3 regions of the Lysinibacillus sp. BF-4 genome follow, and region 2 is predicted to be linked to each of the others. Evidence: riboswitches for the same ligand, from Rfam matches in the RefSeq annotation. Region 2 holds a riboswitch; each other region holds the start of a gene.

Region 1 (9,972 bases), on a different contig from region 2:
TTCGGCAATAATTTAAACAACACGAGCCCTACAATTACAACAGCAATCGTCATAAAGAGCTCTGGTTGCCACCCATGCCATGCTGCAATATGTGGCACAATCTCCTCAAGTGGCGCTTTAGGATATAAGCTTGCCATTGCAGGCTTTAAAATTGCCTGCCCAAGAACATTAGGGAATATAAAAATCCCAATAATAAAACCAACGAGCACAGCAGGTGACAGTAACATCCCAAGTGGCGCTTCATGCGGTCGCTTATCTAAACGCTCTGGCTTAAAGTCACCAAGGAAGGTTTTGTACACTAAAATCACACTGTAAATAAAGGTAAATACACTCGCTATCCAAGCTACTACTGGTAGTACTACACCAACCGTCTGCAATGAAAAAACATCAGCTTGCGTAATGGTTAGCATGGCAGTAAAGAACATTTCTTTACTTAAAAAACCGTTAAATGGTGGCATACCTGCCATAGACAAACTACCAATCATCGCAATTGTAAAAGTAATAGGCATCATCGCCATTAAACCACCTAGTCGACGCACATCACGCGTCCCTACCTCATGGTCAACAATACCAACTACCATAAAGAGCGCTCCTTTAAAGGTAGAGTGATTAATTAAATGAAATAATGCAGCAAATGTTGCCTGCGTATAAATAATATTTTCGGTAGCGTAGCCAAGATGGTAGCTACGGACCCTACGCCAAACAAACTCATAATCAATCCAAGCTGACTCACTGTAGAGTATGCTAATAGCGCTTTAAGATCGGTTTGACGCACTGCATTAAACGAGCCCCATAACAAAGTAAGTAAACCAATACCTGTCACTAACCAAAACCATAAGGATACCCCACCAAATATTGGTGATAAGCGAGCAACTAAATAAATGCCGGCCTTAACCATAGTTGCTGAGTGAAGATAAGCACTAACAGGCGTTGGGGCCTCCATCGCATCAGGTAACCAAATATGAAACGGAAACTGTGCAGATTTTGTAAAAGCACCAAGCAAAATACATAACATTGCTGGAATAAATAAAGCTTCACTACTTAAACCATCCATCGCTATAATTTCGCGTATGCTAAAACTACCTGCAATTTGTGCAAGCATTAAAAATCCAGCGAGCATGCTAATGCCACCCGTTACAGTAATAACCATCGCTTTTCGTGCGCCTGCACGCGATGCTTTTCGGTGATGCCAAAACGCTATTAATAGGAAGGAAGATACACTTGTCAACTCCCAAAACGTATATAGCACCAATAAATTATCGGATAATACGACGCCAAGCATAGCGCCCATGAAGAGTAGTAAATAACAATAAAAGTGGTGTAATGACTCTTTCTCTGATAAATAAAATATCGAATAAAGCGTCACAAGGCTACCTACGCCAGTAATGAGTAATGTAAAAATTAAACTCAAACCATCGAGGTATGTTATAACATTGATGTTAAATGAGGGTATCCATGCGTAAGTGTGCAAAAAAACTTCGCCACTTGCGATAGGACGAATAAAACGAGCAAAGAAAATAACGAGTGATACAGGTACGATTAACACGAACCAACCGAGATGAATATGCCGAATATGCCTATAAAAAATAGGGATAAGGGCAGCTATAAGAAACGGTAGGGCTATCGCTAACGGTATCATCATAAATGCGAGCCTCCCAACTGCTGAACTATGTGATTATGTGTAAACTTGACTATACTACTAACTCACTTCATAATAATGGTCTATATGAAGGTCGATTAATTGTATTCCACAATAACTTATGCGTTAACACAGTATGAATTATACAGTATGAAATTTCGTTTTGCACTACTCTAGTATTATTTTATGCTATTTTAAACATTTTTTCTTACATGATTATTACGTTATTAAAAGGAGTGTTTATACATTGAAACATATTAAAGGTCGTATGGATGAAAGCATTTTAGTCTGTGTATACTACGGTCTTAACGGTGAGCGTTTAATTCGCCGTGGGCATAAAATGGCGACTATGCTAGACTGCCCCCTTTATATTATGACTGTTGACGCAATGCCCTTTGAAGAATTTAATCCAGAGAAAACAGGCTATATTAAAGAGTGGGAGCAACTTGCAGAAGAGCTAGAGGTAGAGCAATTTATTATAAAAGATAATGAAAAGCGTCCTATTCAAAAAGTTATTCGTGAGGTCGCAGCCAATTTAGATATTACACAAATTATTGTGGGGCAAAGCGCACAAAGTCGCTGGGAAGAAATTATGCGCGGCTCCTTTTTAAACGTATTACTTAAAGAAGTACCTTTTGTAGATTTTCATATCGTTTCAGTTAAGCGCCCTACTGAGGAAGAAGAATTTGATATGTATGAGCGTGGTGTCCGTGCTTATTTAGTTGAGCGAGATGGTCAACACACAGTTGTCTTTACTTGCCCTGACCAGCCAACTTTAGAAGGCATTTTCTTTAAAGAAATTGGTACAGATTTTGATAATGGTATTTTTAAATTTACCTATAAAGCTAAAATGTATGAAGTACAAGTAGTTGAAGGCAGGATTATTGATACTAAAAACATTCCACCCTATGAGAAATTACGCAAAAAAACGTTAGCTTAAAAAAAGGAATTGCGCCTACGTTGGCACAATTCCTTTTTTATATTATTTTAAGAAATCTGGTGCGGCAAAGCTAGGGTTAGGGTATTTATAAAATCCCTCACCTGTTGCACGCCCTAATTTATTTTTATCAATATAATTTGTTTTCAACATAGTAGCAAGTTGTTCAAGTGTCGTATCACTCGTCGCTGCTGCTTTAGCCAGTACAATATTATACGCAGTATTAATGCCTACAATATCTAAAATTGCAAATGGACCAAGTGGTGCTCCTGTAGCAATCATCCACGTTTTATCAATCGTTTCAGGATCTGCTACTTCCTTCACTAACAACATTTCTGCAGCATCTAAAAATGGTACTAATAATGAATTTAAAATATAGCCTGGTTGCTCTTTATAAAGTGGTAAGGCTACCATACCAATTGCTTTTGCAAAGTCAATAATTTCATTAAAGACTGCTTCGTCTGTACCTTCATGCTTCATTACTTCAGCCGTATTGTTTTTCCAAATCGTATTAGCAAAATGCAAGGCTAAAAACTTAGCTGGACGGCCTGTCGCCTCTGCAAACTGGCTCGGTAATAATGTAGACGAGTTTGTCGCAAATATCGTTTTGGTCGGTGCTACTTCACCTAACTGCTTGTAAAATGCTGTTTTAATACTCACAACCTCAGGAATCGCCTCAATTACTAAATCTGCATCAGCTACCGCCTTTGCTAAGTCACTTTCAAATTGTAAACGTGCATAAGCCTCATTTACTTGATCTTCTGTTGCGCCTAAGTCTGCTTGGTATAAAGGTTTTAATGCCTCTATACGCTCCTTAGCTGTTTCCAATGCCTCATTAGTAATATCATAAACGGTAACATCAAAGCCATGAAAAGCTGATTGATACGCAATTTGACTACCTAATACGCCACTTCCTGCAACTGTAACTTTTTTAATCATTGTGCTCTCTCCCTATTTCATTATAATTTTAACTCACCTAAAATATAACGCTAAGCACAAATTTTTGCACATTATTACTCCAAACCTCTAAAAAAATTATAGTAATCTAGCTTTTTATATAAATCGACTAAACGAACTATGTTACACAGACGAGCACTACATGAGATAACGCATGATCAGTAATGCAGTAGAAGTTGTTACAATAGAAGAAACGGAGATATGGAGATGAGTAAGGGAAGCTAGTGTAAGTCTAGCACTGTCCCGCAACTGTAATAAGCGAGCTTAATTTTATAATGTCACTGTATTTTACGGGAAGGCAAAATTAAGTGTTAGAACTTAAAGTCAGGAGACCTGCTCATCTCAAGTACAACCAAAACCTACGAGGAATAGGAGGTGCTGAGTATGACACAAACACATACTCACGGTGCGATAAATCAAATTGAGGTATACTCGTCAGATCCAATGCAACAACAATTCGATTTTTATCGCACTGCCTTAAAAACGCGCGTAATGCAGAGCCTAACAGCCACACCAACATCTTTACGTGCTGTCAAAGATGAGCTTATTATGCAGCATTCACATGAGCAAGCAATTATTGAACAGGCTTATCATAGCGTGCAAAATGAACTCATACAGCCGGCAGTATTTGATGAATAACATAACGTAGAGGTAGCTATTACATGCTACCTCTTTTTTACATAAAAAAAGAGCTACCTCAAAGGGTAGCTACAAAAAAGGAAAGATTTATTTTGTATATGAAAGCATTGCTGTGTTCGTTAGACCTTGTAAGCAAACTGTTGCTTCTGCTTTAGTTTGGTATTCGAACATACGGTACGTATTTTGTTCAAAGACTGTTACAACCCACATACGTTAATCGCTCCTTTTAGCCGTTTTTTGTACTAATACAAAGTTTTTTGTTTAGCACTTGTTATACATCAGTATACGCTCTTTTTTTAAAAAGGAAAGTGTTATGTGATGATTTTCACAATCTGTTCAAAAACTAGGGGTTGTTTATGACAAAGGTGTGACAAACCTTATTATACCAAGCTTTATCGCATGTGTAGTTAGCCAGCTAAAAATAAACTTCTCTAAGGTTTTTTTATACTTAGTAAGCTTTTATGTGTTTATATCCACTAACTACTGCGTGTAGTACCACCTCTCCAAATTTACACATTATCCGCCTTGATTGTTTTTTAATACTTATTATTAAGACCACTGCCACTGAAACGGATCTTCAAGTCCTTTCCAATCACCATGCATCTCCTCATCTGTTAGCAAACAAACATCTAACTGTCTTCTAATCATACTCTCATCCATATCAATACCAATAATTACAAGTTGCGTACCTCTATCACCATATTCCGCATCCCATGTTGCTAATACGTCAGGGTCTTCCTCAAATACTTGTTTTTGCTGCGCCTCTGGTAATGCAGCAACCCAATACGATACTGGCTCAAAACGTACTGCAGGCCCTGCTTGTGATAGTAAAATCGCTACCTCATTTTGCACAGCACTCCATACAATGCCCTTTGCTCGAACAATTTCTCTTGGCATATGCTCTGTCCACTCTACTAAACGTGCAGGATGAAAGGGACGGTTTGCCTCATAAACAAAAGATGCAATACCATATTCATCTGTTTCAGGTGTATGGTTACTATGACCTTTCTCTAGCTCCTTTAGCCAGCCAGCACCATTCATTGCAACTTCGAAATCAAAGCGCCCTGTATGTAAAATATCACTTGGCTCAACCTTACCTTGCTCTGTAAAAATAAATTTCGCTGATGGTTGTAATGCTTTTAATACACCTGTTAGACGTTTAATATCTCCTTCCGCTACAAGATCACATTTATTCACAACCAACACATCGCAAAATTCAATTTGATCAATGAGTAAATCAGCCACGTCGCGATCATCACCATCACCTACAGCTTCTTTACGCTCTAGCAAGCTTTCTCCCGATTGGTAATCATGCCAAAAACGATTAGCATCAACTACCGTAACCATCGTATCTAATTGACAAAAGCGCGTTAAATCAATACCCAGTTCCTCATCAATATACGAAAATGTTTGTGCTACAGGAATAGGCTCACTAATTCCTGTAGATTCAATTAAAATGTAATCAATATTACCTTGTTTTGCTAATTTTTCTACCTCTATTAATAAATCTTCACGCAATGTGCAGCAAATACAGCCGTTAGAAAGCTCTACGAATTTTTCTTCTGTACGTGCAATACCACTGCCCTCCGCAATAAGTGAAGCATCAATATTAATTTCACTCATATCATTTACAATGACAGCTACACGCATATTTTTTTCATTTTGTAATACATGATTCATAATCGTTGTTTTACCTGCACCTAAATATCCGCTTAGTACAGTTACTGGAATTTTATTCATTTTATTAGCTCCTTCTTAAATCGTAATCATTACGTTTTATAATTAAAACATAATGATTACGATTTATCAAGGCGTAAAATAATATAACAATCGTGTTGCAGTTGTATTAAAGCGTTGTAATAAACGTTTATAGATAAATAACTTAGGGAAAAGTTGACTATGGTTAAGCTATTCATCATTGGTACTGATGAATGATTTCCTTCTCTTATGTTTTTACACATACAAAGAGCCAGCTAAGCGACTGCTTAACTGGCTCTTTTTTTATACGTTAAACCTCTTTAAACGTAGAAACATCCTCATCCAATGTAAAACTTGTGCCACGCTTCTTATAGGCTGCGACAAAGAATACACCGACTGTCACAATCGTAGCTACTACTGCCATCATATGAGAAATCGTCATTGGAATGCCGAAGCCCATCGTTGGCTCGAAGAAAATATAAAGATATACCATATCTGTCATAAAAATAGCTGGAATCGTTGCAATCCAGTGATTTTTATACCCTAGGAATAAATACATTGCCCCTACCCATAATGCAATAACCGCAGTTACCTGGTTTGCCCAAGAGAAGTAACGCCAAAGCACTTGGAAATCCATTTTCGTTAACATATAACTCATCGCAAATAATGGTAGTGCAATTGCTAAACGCTTGGCGAAAGCTTTTTGCCCAATGCTGAAATAATCAGCAATAATCATACGAGCCGCTCGGAATGCAGTATCTCCTGACGTAATAGGTAAAATAATTACACCTAAAATGGCAATTGTACCGCCAATAGTACCAAGCATCATAATAGATACTTCACTTACAACTGCTGCTGGGCCACCTGCTGCGATTAATTCAGCTAAGCCGCCATAACCATCAAATAGGCTCATAGCTGCCGCTGCCCAAATCATTGCAATAATACCTTCTGCAATCATCATACCGTAAAAGATTTTGCGCCCGTTTTTTTCGTTTTGCGTCGTACGCGAAATAATCGGCGATTGTGTAGCATGGAAGCCTGACAGTGCACCACATGTTATAGTAAAGAAAATTAACGGAAAAATCGGTAAATTGTTTGGGTGCATATTTTGGAATGTTAAGTTTGGAATTGGTGCACCTGTTACTACAAGCCCAATACCTACGCCAAACGCCGATACTACTAATAATGCACCGAATAATGGATAAAAACGTCCAATAATTTTATCCACTGGCAATAATGTCGCTAAAATATAGTAAGCAAAAATTAATAATGTAATTACAACTAAGCCAACCTTAGCATCTAATAAATTATGTAGCAGCATCGCTGGTGACGTAACAAAAACAGTACCAACTAATAATAATAATAAAAGTGCAAAAATATTAACGATGTGCTTCATAAATTTACCTAAAAACTTAGCCGCAAGCTCTGGCAAATGTGCTCCGCGATTACGAATAGAAATCATACCCGTTAAGTAATCATGTACTGCACCTGCAAAAATACAGCCTATTACAATCCATACGAAAGCTACTGGTCCATATAAGGCACCTGCAATCGGTCCAAATACTGGCCCAACCCCTGCAATATTTAGTAACTGAATTAACGAGTTACGCGGTGTAGACATTGGCACATAGTCGATGCCATCTGCGTTAACATACGCTGGTGTCGGTCGTTCCTCATTTTCGCCAAATACACGCTCTACATATTTACCATACGTTAAATAGCCAATAATTAATAAAACAATAGAAACTAAAAATGTTAGCATCCTCATGCCCCCCTTTACATTAAAATTATTTTAGCATCATTTGTTATATAACAACAAGCGTTATTTTTCATTCTGTACAATAACAATGATAAATTTTCTGAATATCCTATCTTTTCGTAAAATTATCTAGTATGCTATACACTATTAGTTCACCGCGTCAAAGCTTGATTGGTTAAATAATTTAATTGGAGGCTTACCTATGTCAAAAATTACATTTCACTCTGGCGAAACAATTCCGCTAGAAATGCACAAAGTACGCATTATTCAAAAATTACATTTACCACCTGTTGAAGAGCGCGTAACAGCTATACAGCAGGCAGGTTACAATACATTTCTACTGCAAAATAAAGATGTCTTTATGGATATGCTGACAGACAGTGGCGTTAATGCCATGAGTGATCAGCAACAAGCTGCTATGCTTGTCGCTGATGATAGCTATGCAGGCTCAAGCACATTTACACGCTTAGAAGAAAAACTAACTGATATTTTTGGTACGCAGTACTTCCTACCAACCCACCAAGGACGTGCATGTGAAAATATTATTGCACAAGTGTATGTTTCACCTGGCTCAATTGTGCCAATGAACTACCACTTCACTACAACTAAAGCTCATATTTCTTTAAATGGTGGAACTGTAGAAGAAATTTTTATTGATGAGGCATTAAATTTAACAAGCGATAATTTATTTAAAGGTAATATCGATATTGTTAAACTTGAACAATTAATCGCGGATAAAGGCGCAGATAAAATTGCTTTTGTACGTATGGAGGCAGGTACTAACCTAATTGGGGGACAACCACACTCGCTACAAAACTTACGTGAGGTACGTGCTGTTTGTGATAAGCATGATTTACTACTTGTGCTAGATGCAAGTTTATTAGCGGATAATTTACATTTCATTAAAACACGTGAAGAAGCTTGTCAGGATATGACGATTCGCGAAATCACACGTGAAATTGCTGATTTATCCCATATCATTTACTTCTCTGCACGTAAGCTTGGATTTGGACGCGGTGGCGGGATTTGTACTAATAGCAAGGAAGCTTACGAAAAAATGCGCGAATACATTACATTATACGAAGGCTTTTTAACTTATGGTGGGATGTCTGTTCGTGAAATGGAAGCCATCACCATTGGACTAGAAGAAACAATGGACGAGCAAATGATTAATCAAGGGCCTAGCTTTATTGAGTTTATGTCTAATGAATTACAGAAAAAAGGTGTACCAGTAGTTACGCCTGCAGGTGGCTTAGGCTGTCATATTAATGCAATGGATTTTTTACCAAATGTTGAGCAACAGCGTTACCCAGCAGGTGCATTAGCTGCCGCAGTTTATATTGCAGGTGGTGTGCGCGGCATGGAGCGCGGTACGATGTCCGAGCAACGTGATGAACAAGGTGTTGAGCCAATGGCACATATGGAGCTTGTACGTTTAGCAATGCCACGACGTGTATTTACCCTGTCACAAGTTAAATATGCAGTAGACCGTATTGCATGGCTGTACGAAAACCGTGATTTAATCGGTGGTCTGCGCTTTGTTGAAGAACCTAAAGTATTACGCTTCTTCTTTGGTAAGCTAGAAGCTGACTCGGATTGGCCACAAAAATTAGCAGAAAAATTCCGCCAAGACTTTGGCGAAAGTTTATAAAAAAACAAAAAGGAAAAGCGATAGTGAAAATCGCCTTTCCTTTTTATTTTACTTACTCATATACTCTTCAATATCTGCGATAGTTGGGTTTTTCATATAATGACCACCCTCAATTTGCAATGTTTGCCCCGTCATAAATTTGGATTCATCTGAAGCTAAATAAACTACCGCATAGCCAATATCATCCGCTTCACCGTGGTAAGGCAGTGCATTATACTTACCAAAAATCTCAAGCATTTCTTGTGGCATATTATTTTTTGCGGCTGGTGTTAAAATTAGGCCTGGTGCCACACCATTACAACGAATATTATCCTTACCATACTGCGCTGCAATATAACGTGTTAAATTAACTACAGCTGCTTTAGATGAACCGTACGCTGAACGTACATTATCACCTGCAAAGCCTGCCATCGAAGCCGTATTAATAATAGAGCCTCCGCCTGCTTGTTGCATATATGGAATAGCAAAACGCGCACCTAATAGCACACTTTTTAAATTGACATTCATTAAACGGTCCCACTCCGCTAAATCCATATTTACGACATCTACGTCTTTTTGTAGATTAGTTAAGCCTACGTTATTAAATAGTACAGTCAGTTTACCGAAAGCTTCTACAGTTGCCTCTACTGCGGCTTTAATAGACGCCTCATCACCTGCATCCAAAAATACAGCCTGTGCCTCACCACCCGCAG
Region 2 (9,972 bases):
CGTACACTATAATAAAAAAAGTAAGGAAATGATAATGATGATTGTATGTAAATTCGGTGGTACTTCAGTAGCGAGTGCAGAGCAAATTAAAAAGGTAGCAAGTATTGTGCAAAGTGATCCAGCGCGTAAAATTGTGGTGGTATCAGCGCCAGGTAAGCGCACAGGCGAGGATGTTAAGGTTACAGATTTACTAATTGACCTTGCGGATGCCACATTAAAAGACGTTGCCGTAGACGAAAAAATCGAGGCAGTTGTAGCACGCTACCGCGCGATTGCACAAGGGCTTGGGCTAGACGAGGCGATTTGTGAGGTAATCAAGGCGGATTTACATGAGCGCATTAAAGTAGACCAAACAAACACAGAGCTATTTATTGATAATATTAAAGCAAGTGGCGAGGATAATAACGCTAAGTTGATTGCGGCGTATTTTTCGAGCATTGGTATGAAGGCGCGCTACGAGAGCCCGCTTAACTCACTTGTGGTTAATGATTTACCAGAGCGTACGTATGCGATGCAAGAGGCGTATGATAATTTAGCTAAGCTTGCTGATACGGACGAAATTATTGTTTACCCTGGCTTCTTTGGCTATACAAAGGGCGGCACACTGCGTACATTTGACCGCGGTGGCTCGGATATTACAGGCTCGATTATTGCGGCAGCTGTACGTGCTGATATGTACGAAAACTTTACAGATGTGGACTGCGTATTTTCGGCAAATCCAAAAGTCGTTAATTGCCCAGTAGAGATTAAAGAGATTACGTACCGCGAAATGCGTGAATTATCTTACGCTGGTTTTTCGGTGTTCCATGACGAGGCGTTAATGCCTGTCTTTAAAGCGGGTGTACCTGTAAACATTAAAAATACGAATAACCCAACAGCACCAGGCACACGCATTGTATCAAAACGTTCGTCAAGTGGTCGTCCTGTGACGGGGATTTCGGCAGATAATGGCTTCTCAATTTTATACGTATCTAAGTATTTAATGAACCGTGAAGTCGGCTTTGGTCGTAAGTTACTGCACATTTTAGAGGACGAAAATATTTCCTATGAACATACGCCATCAGGCTTAGATGATATTTCGGTTATTATGCGCTCAGATCAATTATCAGATGATATGGAAGCACGCATTTTACGCCGTGTGAAAGAGGAGTTACTTGCGGATGATGTGGAGTTCCGTCATGGCTTCTCGATGATTGTTATTGTAGGTGAGGGCATGCGCCATAATACGGGGCTTGCGGCACGCGCAGCTGCAGCAATTTCACATACAGGGGCTAACATCGAAATGATTAACCAAGGCTCGTCTGAAGTGAGCTTAGTGTTTGGGGTTATGCAGATGTACGAAAACCAAATTTTACAAGCACTTTACGCAGAGTTCTTCTCAAATGTAACTGCATAAGCCAGTCGCACATGCCGCAGTTGTCGGTGTGTGCGTTTTGCGTTACACTACGGAGTGGGAGGTTAGTACGTTGAATAAAATGTTAATTGGTTTTGGGATTTCGGCCTTTGGTATTGTGCTATTTGCGCTGACAGTTTTAAATATTATTCCAGCAGAAACAAAAAACATGAAGCTCGGCATTGTAGCCGTCAGCTGGGTGTTTATTATTATTGGCTCTGTAATGCGCTATAAGGCGGTTACAAAGCAACATAAAGAGTGGAAAGCAAACCACAAAAATGAGATGCCCAAGTGAGCATCTCATTTTTTTATGCCTGTATAAAAGACGTGCCAGCTCGCTTCAACTCTACGCGTAGCAACGGCCTGTGGGGTATTGTATAAAATATCTGTTAGCAAAGCATTAGTAAGCGCAATAAAGGCATCTGCCGCAACGAGTGGTGTTACCGCAAGCGCTTGCTTGTGCTTGGTGAAAAGCGCCACAAAATACTGTTCACTCGCGAGGTAAATGCTTTCGACCTCTTGTTCGACGGTAGCCGCAAGGTGCTGTGGCGGGTAAAAGTTCATACGCAGCCAAAATTGTTGGGCACGCGATGTACGAAAGTGCGTAGCAAGTTCGGTTAAATAACGCTGTAATACATCGGCAAGTGCACCTTCACTTTGCGCAAAAAACTGTTCGTAAAAACGAAGTTCCTGTGCTTTAGAGTAGCTCAGGGCCGCTAAAAATATCGCGTCCTTATCCGCAAAATGGGCGTACAGCGATTGCTTTTTTAAGCCTACCGCTTCCGCAATTTGTGCGAGCGATGCGCCTTCATAGCCCCTATCTGTAAAGCAGTCGAGTGCTGCGCGTGCGATTTCTTCCTTCTTCAGTGTAATCCCTCCTTAACCAACAAGTTTTAAGCCTACAACAGAGGCAATAATAATGCCAATAAATAAAAAGCGACGCCAATCTTTGGCTTCATTAAACAGCAACATACCCATAATCGTAGCGCCTGCTGTGCCAACACCTGTCCAAATGGCGTAGGCTGTACCCATTGGGATGGTACGCATCGCATACGACAGTAAGGCAAGCGACGCCCCGAAAAATACAATCATAAAAATATAGCCATCTACTTTTTTATGGGCGGCACGGTTCATACTATAAACTGCGCCTACTTCACAAATCCCAGCAATTAATAAGGCAATCCAAGCCATTATGCCACCTCCCCAGTAACGCGGTGTAACCCGATGATGCCAATAACTAATGTACCAAGTAGCACAAGTTTAATCGCATGTGCGGGTTCGTTAAAAATAAAAATTTCGGTTAGCACCGTACCTACTGTACCAATGCCTGTAAACATCGCATAGACGGTGCTAGAAGGTAAGTGAGCCATAGCAGTAAGTAAAAAATAAAAGCTCGCAATAATGGCGATAACTGTTACGCCCCATGTAGCGACGCTGTCGGCATGCTTTAAACCTACTACCCAAATGATCTCAACTAACCCTGCAAGTAGCACCATAAACCAATATTTATTCATACTATCCTCTCCTTTACGAACGGTCGTCAGTTTTCTGTATTTTTTCACATAATCCGCCCGTTGTCAACTAAGGTCATCTGTTGCTTCGTTATAAATCATGGTAAACTTAGCACAGAAACATTTTGGGGGAGTGGCAATGACGATACAACAAACCGCAGATTGCGTTATTTTTCGTGCGCCAGCACCAATGAAGGTGGCGTCGTCGGCAATGATCAATGCGGGCATCGGCTATTATCAGAACTTTGTGAACCGTTCAGTACCAAAAAGTTATGATGAGCGCGATCCCCACGCCGAGTACACACGTTATTTAACAGCGCACGGCTTTATAATAGAAGAAACGGTGGCGATGATGACGGCAGTTTACGCTAAACATGCGGTCATTCGTACGTTTACGCATGGCGAGTTAAGCCTGACGGTAATGGTTACAGCAGGGCTTGGCAATGCGGTAGACATTACACGGGCGCTTTTGCGCAGCGAAACCTATCACGTGGGCACAATTAATATGTGGGTGCTCGTGGACGCTAAACTATCCGACGAGGCGTTACTGCAAGGGTTAATTTCGGCAACGGAGGCTAAAACAAAAGCACTTTTTACCGAAAACATCCTCGACCCAGAAACCCACACCCTCGCAACGGGTACATCGACAGATAGTGTACTTGTGGCGAGCTCACAACAAGGGAGCTACCAACAATATGCAGGGCCTATTACGGAGCTAGGCAAATTAATTGGGCATGGGGTTTACCAAACGATGCTTGCGGCCATTCGCGCGTATAAAAAAGAGGTGGGTGCTGGTACATGGCGTTAATTTTTGTATGGGCAACGCTGCTTGCGGTAGTGTTTGATTGGGTAGTAGGTGACCCGCCAAAACTGCCACACCCTGTACGCTTTATTGGCAACTTCATTAGTGCGCTAACAAAGCGGCTCAATCATGGTGAGCATCGTAGGTTAAAGGGAGCTGTGCTAACATTTTGTACAGTTGGGGTAACAGTACTTGTAGTAGGGGCAATTATGGTCGTAACCTACCGCATTCACTTTTGGTTAGGCTTTACGACAGAGGTTGTACTCATTGGTACAGCATTAGCGCAAAAGAGCCTAAAGGAAGCGGCAATGGCTGTGTATACGCCAATTGTGGCAGGAGATTGGCAAGAGGCACGTACTAAACTGTCGTGGATTGTAGGGCGAGATACGATGCACCTTGAGGAAGGCGAGCTCGTGCGCGGCGTGGTAGAAACCGTGTCCGAAAATACGAGCGATGGTGTTACGGCACCTCTTTTTTATGCGCTGTTATTTGGCGCAGTGGGCGTATGGGCATATAAAGCCATTAACACCCTAGACTCTATGGTCGGGTATAAAAATGACAAGTACGCAACATTTGGTACGTGCTCGGCTGTGCTTGACGACATTGTTAATTACATCCCAAGCCGTATTACAGGGCTACTTATTGTCCTATTGACTAAAAACGAAACACCGCAAACGCTCAAACAACGCCTTACGCGCTGGTGGCGTGATGCGAAGGTGCACCCAAGCCCAAATAGTGGCTACTTAGAAGCGGCAACAGCCGTTCAGCTAGGCATTCAGCTTGGGGGTTATAATCAATACGAGGGCGTGACGAGCTATCGTCAAGTTATGGGCGAAAAGCAAGTACCACTCACGCGCGCACATATTAAAAAAGTGATTACGCACATGCATATCGCAACACTAGGCTTTACAATTATTGGCGCAGGGATTGTTGTAGCGCTACATATTTTATGGGAGGGATTACGTTGAAACTAGTATTTATTGCAGGCGGTGTACGCAGTGGTAAATCTGCCTTTGCGGAGGCGTTAGCGAGTAATAGCTATACGCCTGAAGGACGCCTTGTATATATGGCGTCTGGTGTGGCAATGGACAGTGAAATGAAACAACGCATCGCACGCCATCAACAAGATAGAGAGCGTCAAAGCATGACATGGCACACCATCGAGGCCCCGCTTCGTATTGGCGCAGTAATGAGCACTTTACGCGAGGGTGACGTAGTACTGTGGGACTGTGTCACGACGTGGCTTACAAATATGATGTATATGCCAATGCAAAACAAAACAATTAATAGTAGCGAGCGCTTAGAGGAGGCGCGCGGCATTGTAAAAGATGCCTTAGCGACCATCCGCACCCGCGATATTACGCTCTATGTCGTATCAAATGAATTATTTGACGAGCCTGATTTACGTCATAATGAGCTTAACCATTACCGCAAAGTGCTAGGTGATATTCATCAGTGGCTAGTTGCCGAGGCAGACGAGGCGTACGAGTTAACTGAGGGCATTGCCAAGCAGTGGAAGTAAGGGGGGCTTAGTGTGTGGCATAGTATTTTAGCAGCACTGCAATTTTTTACGGTAGTGCCTGTGCACCGCGAAATCCCGCTGACAAAGCGCACAGTAACAGGGATGTTTATTACCCTCGCATGGCTAGGTATGCTGATTGGTGCGGCAGATTATGCCGTATTATGGGGCCTATCTCATTTTAATGTCACCCCATTACTAGTAGCGTTAGCGCTCGTTTTAACAAGTGCCATTATTACAGGAGGGCTACATTTAGACGGCTTTATTGATACATGTGATGCCTTTTTCTCGTATCGCGATATCCAAAAACGCCACGAGATTTTAGATGATCCGCGTGTTGGTGCGTTTGGCGTTATGGCATTTGTATTTTTAATTTTATTAAAAATCGCCTTGCTTTATGAGTTGCTTCAGCTTGGTGTTGTAAGTTGGTGGGTGCTTATTTTACTGCCATTTATGACACGTAACGGCATGTTGTTATTTTTATTAACGACTAAGCCGGCTAAAGACAAAGGCATCGCGCACTTCTTTATGCAAAAGCTGCACAAAAAAACAGCCTATTTTGCGCTGTTTCAGTTAAATGCGATTATTGCACTATTTGTATTGTTGAGCGCTAGTATTTTACCTATTATTTTAGCCATTGTACTACTCGTAACAGTCGTGATTTACCGTAGCTTTGCGCTGCGCAATTTTGACGGTATTTCAGGCGATTTACTCGGTGCTTACATCGAAGGGGCGGAGGTGCTATTATGGCTCGTGCTGCTGTTGTACTACGCCTAATGCGTCATGCCAAAACACCAATGAACGCGCGTAAAGAGTACCTTGGTTGGACAGATGATGCTATCCTAGCGCAGGCGTTGCCCGTGCAAAGCTATGCACAGCACACGATCATTGGTAGTGATTTACTGCGCTGTCGCCAAACAGCGGCGGCGTATTTTCCGCATGCTACATACATTAAAGAGCCGCGTTTACGCGAACTGGATTTTGGGGATTTTGAGGGCAAAACGTACGCGCAATTACAGCATAATGCCGCATACTGCGCGTGGCTAGATGACCCGTACGCTCCTGTGCCTAACGGCGAAAATTTTGCGGACTTTTTACAGCGCGTCTATGCAGGTTTTTTAACAAATGCGCGTGATAAAACAATTATTATGACCCACGGCGGCGTAGTGCGTGCGTTACTGCAACGCTTCGCCCCAAAAGAGCACCCGTACTGGCATTACAGCGCGGGGCATGAGCAAGTTTACACCCTAATTTGGCAACACCAACAAGACTTTGAGGAGGCACGACGATGCACGTATTTATTGGAGGAGCACATAGCGGCAAAACCGCATATGTCGAAAAAATCGTAGAAGGTAAGGATGCAAGTTGGTTGATTGGCACAGCTCTGACGTCTATTGACGCACCTGTCATTGTTATCGATTGCTTAGAAGACTGGCTCGTGACACAGGACTTAAGTGACGAGGATGCGGTAGTTGAGGCGTTAATGACAGATGTGCGTGCTTTAGCTGCACAAGCTACGCTTTATGTTGTCGTGGCAGACGTTGGGCGCGGCATCGTACCAATGGACAAAAAATTGCGTCAGCTGCGCGATGTATGCGGACGTTTTTATCAGCAATTATTTGCGGAGGCACAAAGTGTAACCCGCATCTGGTATGGACTGCCTGAGGTACTAAAAAAGTTTGAAAACGTCTGACTTGTAATCAAGTGAGTAAGAACTATTGTCAGCCCAAACACAATATGCTAGAGTGTTAATAGCAAACACATACTATATATAGTATTACACGTTTTGATATACGGTGCTCTAGCGATAGAGCTGAAAAAGGGAATTTGCCAAAAAATTTGCGCAAAGCTGTCCCCGCAACTGTAAACGATGACGAAATCTACGAGCCACTGCGCATGAGCGGGAAGGGTAGATGGAGGGTGATTCGAGAGCCAGTAGACCTGCCGATTATCAAATAGCACACACTCTTCGGGGATTGAGAAGTGGAAGCGAGCGATTACGTTGTCTAGTTCACTTAATCCTTTTTTCCATTTCTTAACCATGCATTTTTTTACCATGCACCCGCTGAGGTGTATGGTTTTTTTGTGACAAGCGTTTGTTCCGTACAACTACTGTACGTTTATTTTTAGGAGGGTTTTTTATGACAATCAAAACAATGACAAGTATTTCAGCACGCGTAGACGCACTTACCGAAAAATACGGTGAGGAAGCAATTGAGCAATTTTTACGCCAATCCGATCGTTTTTTACGTAAAAACGAAGCGGCAACCTACGGCGAGTGGGCAGATGCGATGGTGCTTCAAACATTAGGCTTTATCGACGAAGAAGAGCCGTACTGGACGTTTGTAGCGGCAGATATTTATTTGCATAAACTGTACCATGATGCAGCAAGTTTGCGCGGTGTAGCGGCAGACAACGTATACGAGAGCTTTAGCGTTAACCTAGCTAAATATGTAGCAGCAGGGCTTTACTCACCTGTGCTTGTTGAAAAATACTCACCTGAAGAATTAACAACATTAACCAATACCATCGTGCCAGCGCGCGATACATTATTTACGTACATCGGTCTAAAAACAATTATTGACCGTTACGTGGTGCGTGATTACAGCAAGCAAACGGTAGAGCTACCGCAAGAGCGCTTTATGGTCATTGCGATGATTTTAATGCAAGACGAAAAAGACAACCGCATTGCTAAAGTACAAGAAGCTTACTGGGCAATGAGTAATTTATATATGACGATGGCAACACCAACACTTGCGAACGCAGGTAAAACACATGGTCAACTTTCAAGCTGCTTTATTGATACAGTAGACGACAGCTTACAAGGTATTTATGACTCAAATACGGACGTAGCCACACTATCAAAATTTGGCGGCGGCATTGGCGTGTATATGGGTAAAATCCGTAGCCGTGGGTCGGCAATTCGCGGCTTTAAGGGCGCATCAAGTGGTGTACTCCCTTGGATTAAACAACTTAACAATACAGCCGTATCCGTTGACCAGTTAGGCCAGCGCCAAGGTGCGATTGCAGTTTACCTTGATGTATGGCATAAGGACGTATTTACCTTCCTTGACCTACGCTTAAACAATGGTGACGAGCGTATGCGTGCGCATGATATTTTTACAGGGCTTTGCCTACCAGACATCTTTATGGAAGCCGTACAAGCGCGTAGTGACTGGCACTTATTTGACCCGCATGAAGTACGTAATGTCATGGGCTTTAGCCTAGAAGATTACTACGACGAAAAACGCGGTGAAGGCTCATTCCGCGACAAGTACGCGGCATGTGTTGAAAACCCTGAGCTAACACGCACAGTCGTACCTGCGATTGATATTATGAAGCGTATTATGCGCTCACAACTCGAAACAGGCGTACCATTTATGTTTTACCGTGATGAAGTCAATCGTAAAAACCCAAATAAACACGAAGGCATGATTTATTCGTCAAACCTTTGTACCGAAATTGCGCAAAACATGAGCCCAACGGAGTTTGAGTCAGTTGAACTTGAAGACGGTCTGATTGTCACAAAGCGCAAAGCAGGCGACTTTGTTGTATGTAACCTAAGCTCGATTAACTTAGGACGCGCTGTACCAGCGGACGTACTAGCACGCGTTATCCCAATTCAAGTACGTATGCTTGATAATGTCATTGAACTTAACACCATTCCTGTACGTCAGGCAGAGCGCACAAACGCACGCTACCGTGGTATCGGGCTTGGCACATTTGGTTGGCATCACCTGCTTGCCCTAAAGGAAATCGCATGGGAAAGTGACGAAGCTGTACAATTTGCGGACGAACTATACGAACAAATCGCTTACTTAACGATCCAAGCTTCAAGTGACTTAGCAGCCGAAAAAGGCGCGTACCCATTATTTGAAGGCTCAGACTGGCAAACAGGCGCGTACTTTACAGCGCGTGGCTACGAGGGCGAGGCATGGGCAGACTTACAAGAAAAAGTTGCCACACAAGGTATGCGTAATGGCTACACAATGGCAGTTGCCCCTAACTCAACAACAGCGATTATTGCAGGCTCAACGGCCTCAGTCGACCCAATTTTCCAAAAGAGCTACTCTGAGGAGAAAAAGGACTATAAAATTCCGGTAACAGTACCAGATTTAAACGCAAAAACGACATGGTTCTACAAGTCAGCGTACTTTATTGACCAAAACTGGTCAGTTAAACAAAATGCGGCACGCGGACGCCATATTGACCAAGGGATTTCGTTTAACCTGTATGTACAAAATACAGTAAAGGCGAAGGACTTACTACAACTCCATTTAAATGCATGGGATAGCGGTGTCAAAACGACGTATTATGTACGCTCAACATCCGTTGAATTAATTGACTGTAGTTCATGCGAAAGCTAAAAGGAGAGAAAACAAATGCAAGTACACGAACGCACGATTATGGACAAAACAGCACCCAACGCCTCAACAGGTATTATTAACGGGCGCTCGTCTAATATTTTAAACTGGGATGACGTCCGCTTTAGCTGGGCGTACCCAAAATACAAAAAGATGCTAGGTAACTTTTGGACACCATTTGAAATTAACATGAGTAATGATGTTAAACAGTTTCCTGAGCTAACAAAGGATGAGCAAAACGCCTTCTTAAAAATTATTGGCTTGCTTGCCTTACTTGACTCTATTCAGACGGACTATGCAGGGCGCGTAGCGGATTATTTAACGGACTCTAGCCTAAATGCCTTAATGATTATTTTAGCGCAACAAGAAGTTGTGCATAATCA
Region 3 (9,972 bases), on a different contig from region 2:
ACTGGCTCTAGGTAAAAGTCCACAGACGCAAGCTTTTGTGTAATTGCTTCAGGATCCGTTGTCGGAATTTTTAAGACGATTTGGTGGTCAGGTGTATATTCCATTGTGCCTTTTTCGCCTACAACCTCAGCAAGCATTGTCATTTGCTGTGGTGTAAAAAACTTATTAGCTACGCCAGGACTTACCGCAAGCTCGAAAATAGACTCCATTTTTTGCTGTACCAGTTTTTTAGGCGCAGTCCCAGACACCATAGCTAGTGCGGCAGAAGCCATCTCAAGTGCGCTCTTTTTTGGCGCTTGTTGCTCAACTTTTACAGATTGGTGCGGTGCTGCCTCACTCTCACGCATTAAATCTTTGTTAGAGTAATCAAGGCTTGCCTCGCCTGTTTCTTGGTCTAATGCCCAAGGCTCTGCTTCTTTCTTTAGGCGTTGGTGCGGGCGAAGCGGTTGTTTTTCGTCACCTAGTGTATATTTACGTTGATAGCCACGTGGTGTAATAATTTTATTATCATAATAGAAGGAAGACGAGTTACCGATAACAACAGTTGTTAACATGCCAATGTCGTGATTTAGCATATCCGCTAAATTTGTCATAATAATATTTTGATTATCACGGTAAGCTGATTTTACAAGCCCTACTGGTGTATCAGGTGAGCGGTATTCTAATAAAATACGCTGTGCCTCAACAATTTGGCGTGTGCGGCGACCACTTTTAGGGTTATACAGCGCAATAACAAAGTCCGCCATTGCGGCTGCTTCAATACGCTTTTCGATTAAGTTCCATGGTGTGAGGTGGTCACTTAAACTAATCGTACATGAGTCGTGCATTACAGGTGCGCCAAGTAAGCTCGCACAAGAGTTAATTGCCGAAATACCTGGTACAACCTCAACCTCAATACCATCAGCCTCTGTCCAACCTTTTTCGACTAATACCTCGTACACTAAGCCAGCCATACCATATACGCCTGAGTCACCGCTCGAAATTACCGCAACTGTATAGCCCTCAAGCGCCTTTTTGTAGGCCTCCTGTGCACGCGCTACTTCTTCTGTCATGCCTGTGCCAATAACCTCTTGCTCAGGTGTCAAAATATTTTGGATTAAATCCACATACGTTTTATAGCCAATAATTAAGTCACTTTCTTTTAATGCCTCTACAGCACGCGCTGTAATATGTTTAAAGTCGCCAGGGCCAAACCCTACAACTAATAATTTCCCTTTTTTCTGTGTCATGCTACCACTCTCCAGCCTACTTATTCTTCGCTATCCCTTTGATTGCAGGTGTTTCTTCTGTACGAATAATCGCACCCTCCTGCATCGTATAAACGCGATGTGCCTTAGGGCCATCCTGCATTAATTCTTGCACAACTGTGCGTGCCGCCGCTTCGTCTGGTACGTTATACCAGTTGCCTGTAGGATAGGCGGTTACGACACACGCATCCTTACAGCGCCCGTTACATTTTGTACGTGTTGTATGAATTTGCTCGTCTAAGCCAAGCTTTTCAATTTCATCACGTACCGCAAGCGTTACTTCTTCAGCACCCTTTTTCATGCATGAGCTACCATTACATAATAAAATATGGTGCTGCATCCCTACTAAATCCCACGTTGTCATACGCGTTCCCCCTTTATTGACCAACAAAAAAAGCCTTAACATCGGTGGGGTGTTAAGACTTCTAATAAAAAGCGCGCATACTACTACTGCGTTAGCTAATTGTTATCCGCCCTTTTCCCTCCGAAAATTGTAGAAACAAAAGATAGAAGCAGGTTTCCTGACTTAAGCTATACGCCACAACACCTTCCCGAATAATTATTCAGTGGTTATTGTTGTAGCAACACTATTACAGTAGCGGGGGCTGTATTGGACTTTCACCAATTTCCCTTTATTTTACGCCTCCTAAAAGACGTAAAAACTTCTAACTATTTTGCAATATTCATTTTCTTTATCATATACTACTTTGGCACATTTTCAAACTGACTTTTTCATTGAGCTGTCTCTTGTGCGTTTTTTCAGAACTTTCTACCTAGTTGGATTTTCTGAATAATAAAAAATCGTATAGCCAAAATTTACTTTGCGTGCTAAACTTATTTTGAAATAGCACATAGTTAGCCAAGTTAGGTGTTGCCTACGCAACGTAACAGGGAAGTTTGGTGAAATGCCAACGCGGTCCCGCCACTGTAAGACGGAGCATACATAAATTGCCACTGCTAAATTTGCGGGAAGGCTATGTAGTGCGCTGATGTCGAGCCAGGAGACCTACCTAGTTTGGATGTGATCCGTTTCAACCTACGAGGATGGGTGTGCGAAACAAGGCAGTCTGTATAGGGCTTGCTTTATTTTGTCGTAAACACTCTTATGATTAAGAGTGCTTTTTTATATCCTCATACTTACTTTTACTTGAATAGGAGGATTTTTATGTTGAAATTTTTACCGAAGCTTGGTTATTTTGCAGTTATTTTACTGCTCATTCCTGAGCGTGCCTATGCCATGCACATCATGGAAGGCTACTTACCTGTTGGTTGGGCCATTTTTTGGTGGGTGCTAACCATTCCATTTGTTATTTTAGGCTTGCGTTCAATTAAAAAAACAATCGAGGAAAACCCCGAAACAAAAATGATTTTAGGGCTGTCAGGCGCATTTGCCTTTGTTTTATCAGCACTTAAAATCCCGTCAGTTACGGGTAGCTGTTCACACCCTACTGGTGTTGGGTTAGGTACTGTGTTATTTGGACCACTTGCGATGAGCGTCATCGGCTCAATTGTGCTATTATTCCAATCATTATTACTTGCGCACGGCGGTTTAACTACACTTGGTGCTAACGCTTTCTCAATGGCTGTCGTTGGACCTTTCATTGTTTACTTCACGTATAAAGCAGCGCTTAAAATGGGGCTATCGTTTTCACTAGCCGTATTTTTCGCAGCGTTTTTAGGTGACTTAGGTACGTATGTTGTAACATCATTCCAATTAGCATTAGCTTTCCCTTCTGAGGTTGGTGGTTTCTTCGCATCATTCTCTAAATTTGCGGGTATTTTTGCTTTAACACAAATTCCACTTGCCATTAGTGAAGGTATTTTAACCGTAATTGTTATGAACTTCTTAAAGAAATACAACTTCTCAGAGCTAAAATCACTACGTGTATTACCACGTAAGGAGGCTGCACAATGAAACAAAACTTATTATTATTTGCGATTGTTATTTTGCTAGCGATTGTGCCTATCTTTATGTTAAAAGATGCGGAGTTTGAAGGTGCGGACGGCGAGGCAGAGGAAGCTATTGGTGAGATTAATGCGGGCTATGAACCTTGGTTCGAGTCGTTTTGGGAGCCGCCAAGTGGCGAAATCGAAAGCTTATTATTTGTATTACAAGCGGCAATTGGCGCAGGCTTCATTGGCTACTTCGTAGGCTTTACACGCGGTAAGCATCGTAAAAAAGAAGGACTGTAAATGCTACTAATTGATAAATATGCTTATATTAATCAATTAAAACACGTTCATCCGATGGAAAAAATGATTTTCACGGCACTGCTGCTGCTATTTTCCTTAACAGTACGTGACACAACCATTTCACTCATCACATTTATTGTGATGAGTGCTTTTATCATTTTTGGGGCAAAAATCCCTTGGACGTATTATGTAAAGCTCTTACTGCTCCCTGCCTTCTTTTTGCTGACAAGTTTACTGGCCATCTTATTATCCTTTGCAGGTACAACTACAACACTGCCACCGCATATTTTTGCTTACTCCTTTGGCTCGTTTCAGGTATTTATTGGCGAGGCAAGTGTAGCTACAGCACGTCAGCTATTTTTTGTTGTGCTTGGCAGTATTAGCTCCTTGTACTTTTTAATTTTAACTACATCGGTACAAGCCATTTGCTATGTGCTGTATAAATGGCGTGTGCCTGCACTTTTTGTAGAGCTATGTGAAATGACGTACCGCTTTATTTTTATTTTTTTAGAAAACACGCAAAAAATTTATATTGCCCAGCAATCACGCCTTGGCTACCAGTCCCCTCGGCAGTGGCTACGCTCTGTTGGGTTACTTGTTTCTTCGTTATTTATTGAGGTGCTACAACGCTCCACAGAGCTAACAAATGCAATGCTCTCGCGCGGTTATGACCCAAGCAACACGACACCGCTTTATTTTGAAGAAGAATGGCAGTTTAATAAGCGCAACTGGGTAGGCATTGCTGTAGTATTTGGCACAATTGTTTTGATTTATGTAGGAGGTAGACAATGGTAAATTATTTTGAGCTAGACAATATTTCGTACCGCTACCCTGACGGCACAGAGGCACTAACGCAGCTCTCGCTAACAATTGGACAGGGTGAGCGCATTGCGTTAATTGGTCATAATGGCGCGGGTAAATCTACGTTATTTCAACAATTAAATGGCATTTTACAGCCCTCTAGTGGTGATGTGCGCTTTAATGGTAAACCGATGCGTTATAGTAAAAAAGAGCTTGCCCATGTACGCCAGTCCGTTGGTATTGTCTTTCAAGATCCCGATGCTCAGTTGTTTTCGGGCAATGTTAAACAAGACATCGCATTTGGCCCAACTAACCTTGGCTGGTCAAAAGATAAGGTGCATGAACAAGTAAACTGGGCGATTAAAGAAGCTGAGATTGAAGCGCTACAAGACAAGCCCATTCATTTTTTAAGCCTTGGGCAAAAAAAGCGGGTGGCTATTGCAGGTGTACTGGCGATGATGCCACGTATTTTAATCCTAGACGAACCAACCGCTGGGCTTGACCATTACTACGCTACACAAATGCTTGGGCTACTAAAACAGCTCGAAACAGACGAGCGCACAGTGCTGCTCTCCACCCATGACACCCAGCTCGCCTATGAATGGGCTGACCGCATTGTTGTGCTACACGAAGGTACGATTATTTATGACGGCAATCCGTACGATGTATTTTACCAAGATGATTTACTCCAAAAAGCGCACCTCGAAAAACCGTGGGTGTTTGACGTTGCCGCTACATTAGGCGCACCTACACCATTACCACGCACGCGTGCCGCCTTAAAAGACTTTCTTAACACTAAAAAAAATGACTCGCTCCTGTAAACAGGAAACGAGTCATTTTTATGTGTTTTATACCCCTTGCACCCAACTTAAGCCCAGTGTACCTTCACCTGCGTGAACACCTACACAAATGCTAAGCTCTGTTATGCTAAAAGTTACCTGAGGGAAGGCAATCTGCAACTCACCGCGCCACTTTTTTGCCACTTCTTCATTATTACAATGAATTACCGCAACTTGAGTCACACCATGATGCAGTACATCGTCACCAAGCTGCTTCACGACATAACCGCGTGCTCGCTTATCCGCACGCACTTTTTCTTTCATAGTAGCTACGCCGTCCTCAAAACTGATGACTAGCTTAATATTTAGTAAATTACTTAAAAACAACTGCGTACCTGACACGCGTCCGCTTTTGTGCAGTTGTGACAAGCTTGTTGGAATAAAAGATAGGCGTGTACGATCTGCCATAGCCGTTAACTGCTCGGCAATCTCGCTTGCTGCTACACCGTCTGCCTGCATAGCGTTACCTACTTCAATCATTTTTTGCATCGGGAATGAGCCAATCTTAGAGTCAATCGGGTACACCGTAAAGCCCGCTTGCTCAGCTGCCGCAAATGCTGTTTGGTACGTGCCTGATAAATGCTTTGACGTATGCACCGCTACCGCACATGTATAGCCTTCCGCTTTTAAACGTTCATACAGCGCAATCACCTCACCAATCGGTGGTTGAGATGTCTTTGGGTGCTCTTTAGTGCCTTGTAATTTTTCATAAAATTTTTCACTTGTTATATCAATTGTTTCGCGTATATCCATATCAGTAAATACAATGTGTAAAGGTAACACATGTACATTATATTGTTTAATCACTTCATCACTTAGTAGCGCCGCTGTATCTGTAACCCAGGCGATTTTCTCCGTCATACTGACAACTCCTCTAATTTCCAAGCTAGACATTTTAGCCTATTTCATCCACTATACACAGCTAAACTAGCATTGCCTAGTGACATTTATCATATCCCACCCCATTTCTTTTTAATTCTTCAGAAAAAGCCAACAAATCGCCATAAAACCTAAAAGTGGAGAAAGGCGTTAAGCTTCGCAGGGCATTGGAGCTATTAAAAGCCAAAACGACTGTTCAACTTCAACGCAGTTGGAAAGCAGACATCGAAAGCGTTTTTTTGCTTTCTGATGACTGATTGAAACAGCGGAAGAAGTTAGTCGGGTTGGCTAGCCAACTGGGTTGAACGCGTTCTTTGCGTTCAGACACAAAAGTGAAATGACACAAGAAGCTGCCTTTCGCAACTGGATAAAACCTAAAAGTGGAGCAAAGCGTTTAACGACGTAGGCACTGGAACACGTGCAGGAAAGGCGTACTTTGGCTTTCACTGAACGGGTGAAGTGACCAAGTCGTTGCTTTGCGAAACTAGATAAACCTAAAAGTGGAGAGGGCTTGAAAGATTCGATGGATGTTGGAGGGCGCTAAATGTTGAAACAACCGCACAACCTCAACGCAGTTAAAAAGCAGCCATCAAAAGTGTTGTGTACTTTCTGTTAGCTGAAAAGCTAAAACAATAAAACAGACTCCCCCTCCCCTAACAGCATTACACTAAATTTTTTAACCTAGGCTTATAACAAAAAAGAGTGGGTAGTAATGAAGCAAAAGGATAGGTGATGATGGATGACGAAGAAAACCATAAACCCTGCACTCACCCTAGTGCTGGTCTTTTTCATTGGCATTACACTTGGCACTATGGCGCTAAAGTTGCCGTTTGCCACAACAGGCACGATTACGTGGCTAGATGCGCTATTTACCGCTACTTCTGCCATGACTGTAACAGGGCTTGTTGTACTTAGTACAGCGCACGACTTTACCGTAGTAGGGCAACTAATTATCATCACCCTCATTCAAGTAGGTGGGCTTGGCATTATGACCTTTGCCATCCTCGTATTTTTGGTGCTTGGTAAAAAAATCGGGTTAAAACAGCGCCTGACCATCCAATTTGCGCTCAATCAAACTTCGCTCACAGGCATGGTGCATTTAATACGTGTGATTTTACTGTACACCTTGTTAATCGAAGGCATTGGTACATTCGTATTAGCGTGGCGCTTTGTGCCAATGTTTGGGCTGACAAAAGGGCTGTATTACAGCGCTTTCCATGCCATTTCGGCTTTTAATAATGCGGGATTTGCGTTATGGGACGACAGTTTAGTAGCTTTTGTGCGCGACCCACTCATTGTGTTACCTATTAGCGCGCTTATTATAGTTGGCGGGCTTGGCTTTACCGTGCTGATGGACGTGCGTCACTACGCTACAAACCGCCGCCTTACGTTGCATAGTAAACTGATGCTGATTGGCACACTTATTATTACTACAGTCGCAACCGTACTACTTTTTGCGATTGAATATACACAAACATTGCCCGTAAATGAACAATTTTTTGGCGCTTATTTTCAAGCAGTCACTGCCCGTACCGCAGGGTTTAACTCCGTTGATATTGGCGGATTAGAGGACGGCTCTTTATTTATGCTTATTATACTAATGTTTATTGGGGGCGGTAGTGCTTCTACAGCAGGTGGTATTAAGCTTACTACTTTTATTGTCATTATTTGTACAACGCTTGCCTTTTTACGCTCGCGCAAAGAGGTTGTGGTGTTACGCCGCACCCTTCGCCCTGCGATTATTACTAAGGCACTCGCACTTACAACGATTAGCTTATTGTGGGTAGTGTTCGTTACATTTTGCTTAACTTTAACGGAGCATGCGCCTTTTTTAACCCTATTATTTGAAACCGTCTCTGCTTTTGGCACTGTCGGGCTATCCGTTAACTTTACGGCTGACCTCAGCATGATTGGCAAACTGCTCATTATTGCAACGATGATGCTTGGTAAGCTTGGTCCTTTAACGCTACTGTTTAGCCTTGCACAAGCAGAGCCACCAAAAATCGGCTATCCGCATGAAGATGTGGTCATTGGCTAATAAAAAAACCGCGATGCCTCACGCAACGCGGTTTCATTTATATTGTAAGCCAGTCAGGCACTGTCACATGTGCGTAAGCTGTTGGATGCAAAAGTTTACCAAGGCGCACTGCCCCTTCAATTAAACGCAGTGAAGGGCGGCAATACAAATGCTCCTCGAGTAAATGAATGGCATCTTGCTGTACAGCCGTCATTTGTGCCGCTTGTGGGCGCTTTTTAATCAGTGCTGGTTTCATTTTGTCATGCGCCACCCCAACCCATGCCATTAAAATTTTGTCAGGATCGCGCGCTACTACGGTTTCCCACGACTCTTGTAAACTTGCTTCAGCACGGTCCGCAAAAATGTTGCGTGCCCCCGCTAGCTCACTAATCTCCGTTAGCCAGTTAACCCCACCTGGTGTAAAAATCGGCTTCGGCCACCACTCCCAGTAAACCGACAGCGGGCTAACTGTTGCGGCAATCGCTTTAAGCTCTGCTACTTTTGCGTCAATTTGTGCATTAAGTACACGCGCACGCGCTGTTACCCCACACACTGCAGCTACTGCCGCTAAATCAGCCTGAATGTCCGCAAGGCTCTGCCCATTTAAAATCAAATGCGGTAGGCCTGCCGCTTCGAGTGCTTGCACATTGCGCTCCATCCCTGGCACGCTTAGTGAGGCAATCACAATATCAGGTGCGAGCGCCTTTACGCGCCCCATATTAATCGCTAAATCTGAGCCAAGCTGCGGCAACGCCTTAACACTGCTTGGATAATCCGAAAAATCATCCACCCCAACAAGCTGTTCAGTTAAACCAAGGTGTGCCACTAGCTCTGTATTACTTGGACAAATCGAAATAATTCGCATAACCTCTCCCCCTTGTGCCTTCATTTTGCGTGAGGTACTGCCTAAAAGTCAACCCACGCAAAAAAACAGCTACACCTCTAAAGGCATAGCTGTTACAGTTATTTTTTTGCCGCTTCTACATAAGCTGCGTCCCACTCAGGCGCTACTTTACGCAGTGCTACAGGGCGTAACCCGTCCTTTGTCACAAGCGCATGGACAGACGTTGCCGTTGCTGCTACCGTACCATCCTCATGTAAAATCTCATAGCCATACGTTGTACGCACACGCTCATGTTTTTCAATCCATGTACGAATCGTTACTGTTTGACCATAACGTAGTGCCGCCTTATACGAAACTTGTAAATCCATCACAGGCGAAACATAACCAATATCCTCGAGATCAGCGTAGACAAAGCCTAAATCCTTCATCAACTGTACACGCCCAACCTCCATATAAATAATATAATTGGCATGATACACCACACCCATTTGGTCTGTTTCACCGTAACGTACATCTAGTTTTGCTTCACTGCAATACATCCAATCACCTCGCTATTATTATAGCGAAAAATCTTTAGACCGTCACTTTTTTCGGCAGTGGTGGGATATCTGCTGATTTAAGTCCGTTTTCTTCTAACTGTAAAGTGACCACAGGGTAGCGCGTTGCAAATGTTGCATCCTCCACACGTTGGTTGACTACATTAACTGCGCCACTGCGCGTTAAAATACCATTGCCTGATAAATCCACACGTGAAATATTTTGGATAAGCTCGTCTGTATACGCCTTCTCTTTAGTAGATAGCGGTAACTCTGTATTTTTAATATAACGCCAAACAACATCGCGCAACATACCTTGCGCCTCAATTAAACACGTAAACTCATCCATTTTAATAACACTTAGCTTTAATGCCGCAAGCTCTTTTTGACGCGTTTGGATTAAATGCGTAGCTGTTTTTAAATGGTAGCTTAACTCTTTTGTATGATTGTCCTGCAGGCGTTGCTCTACCGCATCCCAGCGGCTCGTAACGTGCTGTTCAGCCTCTGCAATTGCTGTATAGCTTACCATCATTTTGTCAAACAACTCATGTGCATAAGCAATATCTTGATGAATCGTCGCCGCTTCGTCCGCTAATAGTGCCTCGCGTTGTTCTTG

What was found. Region 2 has a riboswitch for cobalamin ahead of CH76_RS12430 (ribonucleoside-diphosphate reductase subunit alpha). Riboswitches for the same ligand answer to the same signal wherever they lie in the genome.
Region 1: linked by a shared signal. The riboswitch ahead of CH76_RS08885 (hypothetical protein) and the one ahead of CH76_RS12430 (ribonucleoside-diphosphate reductase subunit alpha) in region 2 are both predicted to bind cobalamin.
Region 3: linked by a shared signal. The riboswitch ahead of CH76_RS09340 (energy-coupling factor ABC transporter permease) and the one ahead of CH76_RS12430 (ribonucleoside-diphosphate reductase subunit alpha) in region 2 are both predicted to bind cobalamin.

What each region holds. Positions count from the first base shown of each region.
Region 1 is NZ_JPUW01000025.1:2,773-12,744, reverse strand. It holds partial or broken gene CH76_RS08900 (Na+/H+ antiporter subunit A) at 1-1,642, opposite strand, end outside; gene CH76_RS08895 (histidine kinase) at 1,887-2,579, shown strand; gene CH76_RS08890 (3-hydroxyacyl-CoA dehydrogenase) at 2,622-3,515, opposite strand; cobalamin riboswitch at 3,690-3,889, shown strand; gene CH76_RS08885 (hypothetical protein) at 3,918-4,172, shown strand; gene CH76_RS14165 (hypothetical protein) at 4,260-4,382, opposite strand; gene CH76_RS08880 (GTP-binding protein) at 4,722-5,912, opposite strand; gene CH76_RS08875 (carbon starvation protein A) at 6,181-7,632, opposite strand; gene CH76_RS08870 (tryptophanase) at 7,832-9,280, shown strand; gene CH76_RS08865 (SDR family NAD(P)-dependent oxidoreductase) at 9,329-9,972, opposite strand, start outside.
Region 2 is NZ_JPUW01000054.1:682-10,653, reverse strand. It holds gene CH76_RS12485 (aspartate kinase) at 38-1,396, shown strand; gene CH76_RS12480 (hypothetical protein) at 1,467-1,688, shown strand; gene CH76_RS14120 (hypothetical protein) at 1,694-1,957, opposite strand; gene CH76_RS12470 (multidrug efflux SMR transporter) at 2,273-2,584, opposite strand; gene CH76_RS12465 (multidrug efflux SMR transporter) at 2,584-2,907, opposite strand; gene CH76_RS12460 (adenosylcobinamide amidohydrolase) at 3,044-3,712, shown strand; gene cbiB (adenosylcobinamide-phosphate synthase CbiB) at 3,703-4,674, shown strand; gene CH76_RS12450 (bifunctional adenosylcobinamide kinase/adenosylcobinamide-phosphate guanylyltransferase) at 4,671-5,228, shown strand; gene cobS (adenosylcobinamide-GDP ribazoletransferase) at 5,241-6,002, shown strand; gene CH76_RS12440 (histidine phosphatase family protein) at 5,972-6,574, shown strand; gene CH76_RS12435 (bifunctional adenosylcobinamide kinase/adenosylcobinamide-phosphate guanylyltransferase) at 6,514-6,918, shown strand; cobalamin riboswitch at 7,003-7,189, shown strand; gene CH76_RS12430 (ribonucleoside-diphosphate reductase subunit alpha) at 7,367-9,592, shown strand; gene CH76_RS12425 (ribonucleotide-diphosphate reductase subunit beta) at 9,608-9,972, shown strand, end outside.
Region 3 is NZ_JPUW01000027.1:13,642-23,613, reverse strand. It holds gene cobJ (precorrin-3B C(17)-methyltransferase) at 1-1,229, opposite strand, end outside; gene CH76_RS09345 (ferredoxin) at 1,246-1,611, opposite strand; cobalamin riboswitch at 1,741-1,929, opposite strand; cobalamin riboswitch at 2,097-2,276, shown strand; gene CH76_RS09340 (energy-coupling factor ABC transporter permease) at 2,413-3,162, shown strand; gene CH76_RS09335 (energy-coupling factor ABC transporter substrate-binding protein) at 3,159-3,440, shown strand; gene cbiQ (cobalt ECF transporter T component CbiQ) at 3,441-4,235, shown strand; gene CH76_RS09325 (energy-coupling factor ABC transporter ATP-binding protein) at 4,229-5,062, shown strand; gene CH76_RS09320 (DegV family protein) at 5,090-5,941, opposite strand; gene CH76_RS09315 (TrkH family potassium uptake protein) at 6,699-7,997, shown strand; gene CH76_RS09310 (cobalamin-binding protein) at 8,035-8,841, opposite strand; gene CH76_RS09305 (thioesterase family protein) at 8,940-9,359, opposite strand; gene CH76_RS09300 (dynamin family protein) at 9,394-9,972, opposite strand, start outside.